Regions from separate parts of the Blastococcus colisei genome, predicted to be linked through region 2. Evidence: riboswitches for the same ligand, from Rfam matches in the RefSeq annotation. Region 2 holds a riboswitch; the other holds the start of a gene.
What was found. A riboswitch is a leader RNA that binds a small molecule or an ion and turns the genes downstream of it on or off. The one in region 2 is predicted to bind S-adenosylmethionine.
Positions count from the first base shown of each region.

Region 1: it holds a riboswitch for S-adenosylmethionine, as region 2 does, so the genes downstream of both, FHU33_RS01435 (bifunctional o-acetylhomoserine/o-acetylserine sulfhydrylase) here and thrC (threonine synthase) in region 2, are expected to answer to the same signal.

Region 1 covers NZ_VFQE01000001.1:306,212-311,929, reverse strand. The annotation lists gene FHU33_RS01450 (zinc-dependent alcohol dehydrogenase family protein) at 1-361, opposite strand, end outside; gene FHU33_RS01445 (hypothetical protein) at 396-1,103, shown strand; gene FHU33_RS01440 (threonine aldolase family protein) at 1,150-2,208, shown strand; SAM riboswitch class IV at 2,260-2,376, shown strand; gene FHU33_RS01435 (bifunctional o-acetylhomoserine/o-acetylserine sulfhydrylase) at 2,421-3,713, shown strand; gene metX (homoserine O-acetyltransferase MetX) at 3,733-4,803, shown strand; gene FHU33_RS01425 (hypothetical protein) at 5,158-5,655, shown strand.
Region 2 covers NZ_VFQE01000002.1:410,020-415,737, reverse strand. The annotation lists gene FHU33_RS21425 (alpha/beta fold hydrolase) at 1-2,055, shown strand, start outside; gene FHU33_RS21420 (ABC transporter permease) at 2,055-2,966, shown strand; gene FHU33_RS25180 (HAD family hydrolase) at 3,001-3,822, opposite strand; SAM riboswitch class I at 3,883-4,013, shown strand; gene thrC (threonine synthase) at 4,026-5,327, shown strand; gene FHU33_RS21410 (cold-shock protein) at 5,527-5,718, shown strand, end outside.

The DNA.
Region 1 (5,718 bases), on a different contig from region 2:
ACTCCGCCAGCGAACCCCAGTGGGTGAAGCCGGGCTGGGTCTGGTGGGCGCACACCTGGTGGTCGCCGGCCGCGCACTGGGCGCACCGGCCGCAGGCGTTGACGAACGGCACGGTCACCCGGTCGCCGACCCGCCAGCGGCGGATTCCCCCGCCGACCGCCTCGACAGTGCCGGCCAGCTCGTGCCCGGGCACGTGCGGCAGGACGACGTCGGCATCGTGCCCCTGCCAGGCGTGCCAGTCGCTGCGGCAGATCCCGCTGGCGGCCACCCGGACGACGACGCCTCCGGGCGCGGGGTCGGGGACGGGCACCTCCTGCACCGACAGCGGACCGGCGAAGGACTCGAAGACCAGGGCGCGCACGGTGCCAGCCTGCCCGGCGCCTACCATCGCCCGGATGCCGACCCTCACCGTCGCCGGGCGCTTCTGCGGTCCACCCGGCACCGCCAACGGCGGCTACCTGGCCGGCCGGCTGGCGGCGCTGACCGACTCGAGCACCGTGAGCGTGCGGCTGCGCCGGCCCACTCCGCTGGACCGGCCCCTCGACGTCCGTCCCGCGGGGACCGGCGTGGAGCTCCTGGACGGCGACGAGGTGCTGGCCGTCGCGACACCGGCCGAGCTCGACCTCGAGGTCCCGGCCGCGCCGTCCCCCGCCGAGGCGGCGGCCGCGCAGGCCGCGCTGCCGCCGCGGACGGGGCATCCCTTCCCCCGGTGCTTCGGCTGCGGGCCCGAGCGCACGCCCGGCGAGGCCGTCGCCGTGTTCGTCGGACCGCTCCCGGACCGGCCCGACCTCTGGGCCGGAGTCTTCCGGCCCACCGCCGAGCTGCCCTCGTCGGACGGCGCCGCCGCACCGGAGACGGTCTGGGCGGCGCTGGACTGTCCGTCGTTCCAGCCGATCGCGCCACTGGACTCGTTACCCCACCTGCTCGGGACCATCACCGCGCGCCAGGACACCCCGGTGCGGCTGGACACCGACCACGTCGTCTTGTCCTGGGTGATCGGCCGCGAGGGGCGCCGGTCCACGACGGCGTCGGCGCTGATCGGCCCCGACGGCGAGGTGTGCGCCCGGGCGCAGGCACTCTGGTTCGCGATGCCGCCGTCCTGAGGCGGGTGTTTCACGTGGGACATCGACGCCGGACAGACTGACCGGCGTGGACGATCTGGACACCCTCCGCCGGACCTGCGACCGCGCGCTCGCCGGACACGGCCCGCAGCGCGCAGCCGACCTGCTCGCGACCATCCCGGCCGACACCGATCCCGACCGCTACGGCGACGGCGGCGTGGTCGCCGAACTGGAGGCGGAGGTCGCGGCGCTGCTCGGGCAGCCCGCTGCCGTGTACCTGCCCAGCGGAACGATGGCCCAGCAGGCGGCACTGCGGGTGCACGCCGACCGGCGCGGCCGGCGCACCGTGCTCTTCCATCCCGAGAGCCACCTCGACCGGCACGAGGGTCGCGCGCTGGAACGGCTGCAGGGTCTGGTCGGCCGGCCGGTGGGGGACCGCTACCGGCTGCTGCTGCGCCATGACCTGGACGCCGTCGCCGAGGCGCCGGCCGCCCTGCTCGTCGAGCTGCCGCAGCGGGACCTCGGCGGTCAGCTGCCGCCCTGGGACGACCTGGTCGCCCAGGTCGCCTGGGCGCGCGAGCGCGGCGCCGCGGCGCACCTGGACGGTGCACGCCTGTGGGAGGCGGCCGCGGGGTACGGACGCACCCCGGCGGAGGTGGCGGGGCTGTTCGACACCACCTACGTCAGCTTCTACAAGGGCATCGGAGCGCTCGCCGGGTGCTGCCTGGCCGGTCCGGTCGACGTCGTCGCCGAGGTCCGGGAGTGGCGGCGGCGGATGGGCGGCACACTGTTCGGCCTGTGGCCCGGCGCGGCCTCGGCGCTGACGTGCCTGCGCCGGCGCCTGCCGTTGATGCCGGCCTACCTGGAGCGGGCGCGGGAGATCGCCGCGGCGGTGCGCGACCTGCCCGGCGTGGCCGTCGTCCCGGATCCGCCGCAGACGCCGATGCTGCACCTGCTGCTGCGCACCGGTGCCGAGGACTTCCGGACCGCGGCACGGGCGCTGGCCGAGGACGGGCTGTGGACCTGGGAGCGGTCGATGGCGACGGTCGACCCGGCCGTCCAGCGGGTCGAGCTGCCGGTCGGCGACGCCACCATGGCGCTGTCGCTCCCGGAGATCCGGCGCGGGATCGCGACGCTCGCCGGCTGACCGTCGAGGGCCCCGTGCAGCCCGGCGAGTCGGCGTCCTAGGATCGGAACGGCTCACGAGAGGCAGCGACAAGCACCTGGCTGGCTGCCCGGCAACCTCTACTCCGTCTGAGGTGCTCCCAGGGGAAGAGCCGGCCGGGCGGCGTCCGTCGTCCGGCAAGGACGGAGTTCCTGCGCGCCGCGGGCTCTCCGCGAGCGAAGAGGAGACGGCGCATGACCGACCCGCAGAGCTGGAGCTTCGAGACCCGGCAGATCCACGCCGGCACGAGCCCCGACCCCACGACCGGAGCCCGCGCGCTGCCCATCTACGCGACCACCGCGTACCAGTTCCGCGACAGCCAGCACGCCGCGGACCTGTTCGCGCTGGCCGAGATGGGCAACATCTACACGCGGATCATGAACCCGACGCAGGACGCGCTCGAGCAGCGCGTGGCCTCGCTCGAGGGCGGTGTCGCCGCGCTCGCCGTCGCGTCGGGGCAGTCGGCGACGACGCTCGCGCTCCTGAACGTCGCCGAGGCCGGCGACCACGTCGTCGCGTCGGCCTCGCTGTACGGCGGGACCTACAACCTGCTGCACCACTCGCTGCCCAAGCTCGGCGTCACGGTCTCCTTCGTGGAGGACCCCGACGACCCCGAGGCGTGGCAGTCGCTGGTCCGGGAGAACACCAAGGCGTTCTTCGGCGAGTCCATCGGCAACCCGAAGGGCGACGTCCTCGACATCGAGCAGATCGCCGACGTCGCGCACCGCAACGGCGTCCCGCTGATCGTGGACAACACCATCGCCACGCCGTTCCTCATCCGGCCCTTCGAGTTCGGTGCCGACGTCGTGGTGCACTCCGCGACCAAGTACCTCGGCGGGCACGGCACCGCGATCGCGGGGCTGATCGTGGACGCCGGGACGTTCGACTGGACCGGCGGGAAGTTCCCCGGCTTCACCACGCCGGACCCGACGTACAACGGCGTGGTCTACGCCGATCTCGGGGCGCCGGCCTACGCGCTGAAGGCCCGGGTGCAGCTGCTGCGCGACCTCGGCCCGGCCCTCTCGCCGTTCAACGCGTTCCTGGTCGTCCAGGGGATCGAGACGCTGTCGCTGCGCATGGAGCGGCACGTGCAGAACACCGTGCGCGTCGCGGAGTTCCTCGAGGCGCACGACGAGGTGGACCGGGTGAACTACCCGGTCCTGGCGTCCTCGCCGTGGCACGCGGCGCAGCAGAAGTACGCGCCGAAGGGCGCCGGCGCCGTGCTCACGTTCGAGCTGCACGGCGGCCGCGAGGCCGGCCAGCGGTTCGTCGAGGCCCTGGAGCTGCACAGCCACGTGGCCAACATCGGCGACGTGCGCAGCCTGGTCATCCACCCGGCCTCGACCACGCACTCGCAGCTGACCGCCGACGAGCAGCTCACCACCGGTGTGACGCCCGGCCTGGTGCGGCTGGCCGTCGGCCTGGAGGGCATCGAGGACATCCTCGCCGACCTCGAGGCCGGCTTCCGCGCCGCGAAGGCCGCCTGACCGAGCGGCGCAGCTGACGATGGGCGGGTGGGTCGAGGGGGATCCGGTGGGCGACCGGGTCGTCCTCGACCTGCCCGCGTTCTCCCCCGAGCGCGGCGGTGTCCTCCCGTCGGTCCGGGTCGCCTACGAGACCTGGGGCACGCTCGCGCCGGACGGCTCGAACGCGGTCCTGGTCGAGCACGCGCTCACCGGCGACAGCCACGTCGCCGGGCCGGCCGGTCCAGGCCACCCGACCCCCGGCTGGTGGGCCGGCCTGGTAGGCCCCGGCGCGCCGCTGGACACCGACCGGCTCTTCGTGGTCTGCGCCAACGTGCTCGGCGGCTGCCAGGGGACGACGGGGCCGTCGTCCCTCGACCCGGACGGCGTGCGCTGGGGCTCCCGCTTCCCCGAGGTGACCGTCGGCGACCAGGTACGGGTGGAGACGGCCCTGACCGACGCGCTCGGCATCGCCCGTTGGGCGTGCGTCGTCGGTGGCTCGATGGGTGGGATGCGGGCCCTGGAGTGGGCGGTGGCGATGCCCGACCGCGTGGCGACGCTGTTCTTCCTGGCGTCGGGGGCGGTGGCCACCGCCGACCAGATCGGCACCCAGACCACGCAGCAGGCCGCCGTCCGCGCCGATCCGCGCTGGGCCGGCGGCGACTACGACCTGTCCGACCCACCGGTGGACGGGCTGGGCGTCGCCCGCCGCATCGCCCACCTGACCTACCGCAGCGCCTTCGAGCTCGGCGAGCGCTTCGGCGCGACGGTGCAGGAGGACGGGCGGTTCGCCGTCGCCTCCTACCTGGAGCACCACGCGGGCAAGCTGGGCCGCCGGTTCGACGCCGGCAGCTACGTGCTGCTCACCGAGGCGATGAACAGCTGGGATGTCGGCCGCGGCCGGGGCGGGGTGGAGGCGGCGCTCTCCCGGGTGACGGCCCGGTCGGTGGTCGCGGGCGTGGACAGCGACCGGCTCTACCCGATCGAGCTGCAGCAGCAGGTCGCCGACGGCCTCGGGGTCCCGCTGCAGGTGATCTCCTCGCCGTACGGGCACGACGGCTTCCTCATCGAGACCGCCGCCGTCGGCCGACTCCTGCGCGACCTGCTCGCCTGATCCACGCGTCGGTACTCGCAGAGATTTGCAGCAGTCCACTCCCGCGGGACCTGCCGTTTCCCGGAGGGTCCCCACGCTGTCTCTTGCCGGTCGTGCCGTGCCGCGGCGAGCACGGTTACCGCTGCGCTCGACGGCTGTTCCGCGTGGGACGACTGAGACCCCATGGGGGTTATCCACAGGGAAAGATGTAGGCGAGGTTTCCCTCCTGTCGGAACGACCGGTCACACTCCTGGAGTGCTAGGTCGTCGTCGCGCCGCAGCCCCGAAGGAGCCGGAGGCTCCTCAGTGGTGCGCCTTCGTCGATGAGTCCATGCGAATCACCCCTGCGAATCAGGGCACCTACCTGCTGGTAGCCGTGGTCGTCGACACGGTCCGGATCGACGAGATCCGCCAAGTCCTCCGGTCGCTGCTCTACCGGCGGCAGGATCGGCTGCACTGGCGCGACGAAGAGGCTCCACGTCGCACGAAGATCGCCGAGGCCATCGGAGCGCTCGATCTTGCGGCCACCGTCGTGATCGGAACGCCGTTGGCCAAGTCGAAGCAAGAGCGCGCTCGGCGCAAGTGCCTGGAGACGCTTCTGCCGAACTTGGAAACCATGGGCGTCACCCGCGTCGTGATGGAGGAGCGCACCCGGAGCCTGGTCGAGTCGGACCGAAAGATGATCACGGCCGTGCGCGGTAAGCGGCTGATCACCGCAGGACTGCGGGTGGAGACAGCGAGACCGAAGGAGGAACCGATGCTGTGGCTCCCCGACTCCGTCGCCGGAGCCTTCGGAGCAGCGCGGGACCGCGGCAGAAGCGAGTGGCTGGAGTTGATCGGGCGCGTGGAGCAGATCGACGTCTCGACGCTCTGAGCGGGCCGCTCCTGACAGACGCGCCTCGGACAGCGCGAAGGCCGGGTCCCGTCGTCCGGCGGG
Region 2 (5,718 bases):
CAGGCGCTGATCTGCGGTCGCTTCCGGGCCGACGTCTGCGCGGCCTACCAGGCAGCGGCGTCCACCGGGACGCTGACCCCGGAGATCGCGGCCGTGCTCGAACGGGGCAGCCCGGCCGGTGTGCTCGACCGCATCGAGGCGCCCACCCTCCTGATCCAGGGCACCCAGGACTCCCTCTTCGGACTCGGCCAGGCCGATGCCAACGCCCGCGGCATCGCCGCCAACGGCACCCCGGTCAAGGTGGTCTGGTTCGCGGGCGGGCACGACTCGTCGACGTCGGACCGGGTCACGGCCGACCTGCGGGAGCAGGTGGCGGGCTGGTTCGACTTCCACCTGCGGGGACGAGGCGCCGACCCGGGCACCGGCTTCGAGTACCCGGCCCCCACCGGTCTGGGCGCGACCGGACTCGGCCGGGTCCAGGGCGGCGACCAGACCGTCCTCGCCGACGCCTACCCGGGGCTGGTGGATGCCGAGTCCGCCGAGCGCCGGCAGATCGCGCTCAGCGGGCCTCTCCAGCCCGTCGTGACCCCGGCGGGCGGCACCCCTGCCGCCCTGACCACCGTTCCGGGGCTCGGCGCGCTGACCGCCGCCCTCGGCGGCACGACGCTGGAGATCCCCGGCCAGTTCGCCGCCTTCGAGAGCGAGCCGCTCGAGACCGCCGTCGAGGTCGTCGGGGCGCCGACCGTCGACGTCGCCGTGGCGGCCCCGGGCGGTTCGGCCACCCTGTTCGCCAAGCTGTACGACGTCGGACCCGGCGGGACGACGACCCTGCCGGCCGGGCTCGTGGCGCCGCTCGCGCTGACCGGGCTGTCGTCGGACCCGACCCGGCCCACGACGGTGCAGGTGACCCTGCCCGGGATCGTGCACCGGTTCGAGGCCGGCCACACGATGCGGCTGGTCGTGTCCTCCACCGACCAGGCGTTCGCCCTCCCGGCCGAGGCGGCCGTCTACTCGGTGGCCCTCGCGGACGGCGGGACCGATCTCGCGGTGCCGCAGGTCGACGGCGCCACCCAGACCGACAGCGGCACGTCGCGGTGGTGGGTGCTGCTCGCCGCCGTCATCGGGCTCGGGCTGCTCGCGTGGGCGGTGGCCCTGCTCTGGGGCCGTCATCGCCGGCGTCAGGTCTCGCACGTGGAGCCGGACGGCGAGGACGTGCCGCTGCGCTTCGAGGGCGTGACCAAGGCCTACAAGGACGGCTTCGTCGCCGTCCGGGACCTCTCCTTCGAGGTCCGGCGCGGTCAGGTCCTCGGCCTGCTGGGGCCGAACGGGGCGGGCAAGACCACCTCGCTGCGAATGCTGATGGGCCTGATCAGGCCCACGGAGGGGCGGATCAGCATCTTCGGCCACGCGGCCGGCCCCGGTGCACCGGTGCTCTCCCGGTTGGGGTCGTTCGTCGAGGGCACCGGCCTGCAGCCGCACCTGTCCGGCCGCGACAACCTGCGGCTCTACTGGGCGGCCACCGGGCGCCCGGCCGAGGACGCGCACATGGAGGAGGCGATCGAGGTGGCCGGCCTCGGCGCCGCCCTGGACCGCCCGGTGCGTCGCTACAGCCAGGGCATGCGGCAGCGGGTGGCGATCGCGCAGGCGATGCTGGGGCTGCCCGACCTGCTGGTGCTCGACGAGCCGACCAACGGGCTGGACCCGCCGCAGATCCATGCCATGCGGGAGGTGCTGCGCTCCTACGCCGCGACCGGGCGCACGGTCATCGTCTCCAGCCACCTGCTGAGCGAGATCGAGCAGACCTGCAGCCACGTCGTCGTCATGGCGAAGGGGCAGAAGATCGCCCAGGGCACGGTGGAGGAGATCGTCGGCACCGGTGGCGCGGTGCTCGTCGGTCTGGTCGACGACGCCGACACCGACCGGGCGATCGCCGTCCTCGAGGGGCTGCCGGGCGTCAGTGCCGGGCGCACCGACGAGGGCCTGGTCGCGGACCTGGACGGCTACAGCCGGGCCGCGGCGCTGCAGGCGCTGGTGGCGGCCGACATCGAGGTCGACGAGTTCACGCCGCGCCGGCGGCTCGAGGACGCGTTCCTGGCGCTGGTGGGGGAGAACTGATGACCACGCAACGAGCGACAGAAATGGCCATTTCTGCCTCGCCGGGTGGAGAGCACGTCCAGCCGACGGGTGCCGTCGCCGGATATCGGCCGGAACGGACGCTGCGGCTCTCGGTCGAGCTCCGCAGGCAGTTCAAGCGCCGGCGCACCATCGGGGTCTTCGCGCTGATGGTCGCCCTGCCGCTCATCCTCATCGCCGCGCTGCAGTTGGGTGCCAGCGAGGAGGCGGCGGAGAACAACCGCATCAACCTGGTCGACGTCGCGACGTCGAGCGGCCTGAACTTCACGCTGTTCGTCCTGTTCGCGACGACCGGGTTCTTCCTCGTCGTCGTGTACGCGCTGTGCTTCGGCGACACCGTGGCCAGCGAGGCCCAATGGGGATCGCTGCGCTACGCGCTGGCGACGCCGGTGCCACGGATGCGGCTGCTCCGGCAGAAGTTCTACGCCGCGTTGGTGCAGTCGGTCGGCGCACTGCTCGTGCTGGCCACGGTCGCGGTGGTGGCGGGCGGGATCGCCTTCGGCTTCGAGGACATCCAGACGCCGGTCGGCGTGACCCTCGACCAGGGGGAGGGGATGCTGCGCCTGGCCGGGATGCTGGGCTATCTCGCCGTCCACCTGCTGGTCGTCGGCTCCCTGGCCTTCTGGTTCTCCACCATCACCGACGCGCCGCTGGCCGCCGTCGGTGGCGCGGTGTTCACGATGTTCGTCTTCGCGATCCTCGACCAGGTCGAGCAACTCGGGGCGATCCGCGACTGGTTCCCGACGGCGGAGGAGTTCGCCTGGACCGACCTGCTGCAGACGCCGGTCGACTCCGGGGACATGTTCCGGGGCATCATTCAGTCGCTGGTCTACGCGGCGATCTTCACCGCGTTGGCCTTCCGGCACTTCGCCCGCCGCGACGTCACCTCCTAGGACGACGTAGCGGCATTTATGGCCATAAATGCCGCTACAGGCTGGCCAGGACCGCCTGCGCCCAGCCCTCGCCCATGGGCGCGGCGGTGACCGTCACGTTGGGGACGGCGTCCATGAGCCTGCCCATGCCGTCGACGGACGCGCCGTTCCGGGTGATCCAGAGCCGGTCGACCGCCGGGGCCATGTCCAGGTCGCTGACGCTGTCGCCGATCGCGACGGCGTCGGCGGGCGAGAGGCCACGCCGCTCGAGGTCCCAGGCGATGGCCGCACCCTTGGAGATGCCACGCGGCATGAGGTGGTAGACCCGCGGCGGCAGCGGGTCGTCGTCCAGCCCGAACCGGGACGTCGCCGGGATCGCGCCGTTGTCCTTGAGCGTCAGCCAGCCCGCGCCCTTCTCGGCCAGCCAGGCGTCGACCGCCACCGGGTCGACCCGCCCCCGCAGCAGGGCGTCGGTCGAGTGCGTGGCGTGCCAGGGCGCGTGCCACTCCAGTCGGCCCGGGTTCTCGGCGATCACCTGCTCGACGACGCCGAGTTGGGCCATGACCTCCATGGGCGCGCGTCCGGCGTACTCGGCGGGCAGCTCGCCGGTGAGCCGGTGGGTGCTCCGGCCGGCGTCCCAGGCGATCGTCGCACCGAGCTCGGCGATGGCGCCGTCGGCGGCGAAGATCCGCGCGGCCTCGATGACCTGCTCGAACGTCCGGCCGCTGACCAGCACCAACGGGACCCCGGCCCGGTGGAGAGCCAGCAGCGCGGCGGCCGGGTCGGCGGTGAGCCCGCGGTCGGCGGCGTGCCAGAACGACCCCCGCGGACCGACCATCGTGCCGTCGAGATCGGTGTAGACGATGCGGGCGGTCACATCTCACATCCTGACCGTCGTCCGGAACCCCGCCGGTACTGGGTACAGTTCTCGCCGTTCCACTCATCCAGAGGGGCAGAGGGACACGGCCCGACGAAGCCCCGGCAACCGCCGCCCGCGCGCATGCGCGGGACGGAAGGTGCCAATTCCGTCCCGCACGGCTCGACGGCCCGGTGCGGGGAAGATGAGGAGGTAGTCGTCGCATGACCCTGACCGCTCCCGGTTCTGTCCAGGCCGACTCGTCTGCCGGTGGCCCCGTTGCCCCGTGTCCCGCCCGCGGCCTGGTGTGCCGCAACTGCGGGGCCACCTTCGGCCTCATCGCCGAGCACGCCTGCGCGGAGTGCTTCGGCCCGCTGGAGGTCGACTACGACCCCGAGCTCATGAAGTCCGTCACCCGCGAGCAGATCGAAGCCGGGCCGCAGAACATCTGGCGCTACGCGGGCCTGCTCCCGGTGGGCCAGGACCCGGCCGACCGGGTCAGCCTCGACCCCGGTCTGACCCCGCTGGTGCGCGCGGACCGGCTCGCCGCCGAGCTCGGCCTCACGGGCGGGCTGTGGGTGAAGGACGACTCGGCCAACCCGACGCACTCCTTCAAGGACCGCGTCGTGTCGCTGGCCGCCACCGCGGCGAAGGGGCTGGGGTACCGCAAGATCGCCGCCGCCTCGACGGGCAACCTGGCCAACTCGGTGGCCGCGCACGCGGCCCGGGTGGGCATCCCGTCCTTCGTCTTCATCCCGAGCGACCTCGAGCCGGGCAAGGTCGTGCAGTCCGCGGTCTACGGCCAGACTCTGGTCGCCGTCGACGGCTCCTACGACGACGTCAACCGGCTGACCAGTGAACTCGCCGAGACGGACGAGTTCGAGGACACCGCCTTCGTCAACCAGAACGTGCGGCCCTACTACGCCGAGGGCTCCAAGACGATGGGCTACGAGATCGCCGAGCAGCTCGGCTGGCGGATCCCGGCCCAGGTCGTCATCCCGATGGCGTCGGGCTCGCTGCTGACCAAGGTCGACAAGGCGTTCCGGGAGCTGGTCGCCGCGGGCATCGTCGAGGCCACCGAGTGGACGATCTTCGGCGCCCAGTCGGCCGGGTGCGACCCGATCGCCACCGCGTTCGAGCAGGGTTGGGACGTCGTCAAGCCGGTGAAGCCCACGGGCATCGCGAAGTCGCTCAACATCGGCAACCCGGCCGACGGTCCCTACGCGCTCGACGCGATCCGCCGGACCGGCGGCTCGGTGGGCCGCGTCGGGGACGACGAGATCGTCCAGGGCATCCGCGACCTCGCCCGCACCACCGGCGTGTTCGCCGAGACGGCCGGCGGCGTGACGGTGGCGGTGCTGCGCCAGCTCGTCGAGGACGGGCGGCTGGACCCGGCCAAGGAGACCGTCGTCCTCAACACGGGGGAGGGCCTCAAGACCCTCGATCCGCTCGAGCCGGTGGTCGGCCCGACGCACCGCGTCGAGCCGTCGCTCCGGTCGCTCCGGTCGGCCGGCCTCATCGGCTGAGCGTCGCCGAACCGGATCGGGCGGCCGACACGTCGCCCGATCCGGCAACGGAATGGCGTCGATGTACCGTCACCAGGCATTTCCTGATGTACGTTCTCGCGCGGTTCCAGTTCCATGTTCGTGTTCGAACGGGCGGAAGAGCTAGACCCGGTTCCCCGATCCAGAGGGACCGTCCGTACGCACGAACGTGGGAGCACACGTGGCACAGGGCACCGTGAAGTGGTTCAACGCCGAGAAGGGCTTCGGCTTCATCGCCGTCGACGGCGGCCAGGACGTCTTCGTCCACTACTCGGCCATCCAGATGGACGGGTACAAGAGCCTCGAGGAGGGCCAGCGGGTCAGCTTCGAGGTCGTCCAGGGCGCCAAGGGCCCGCAGGCGGACGGCGTCACC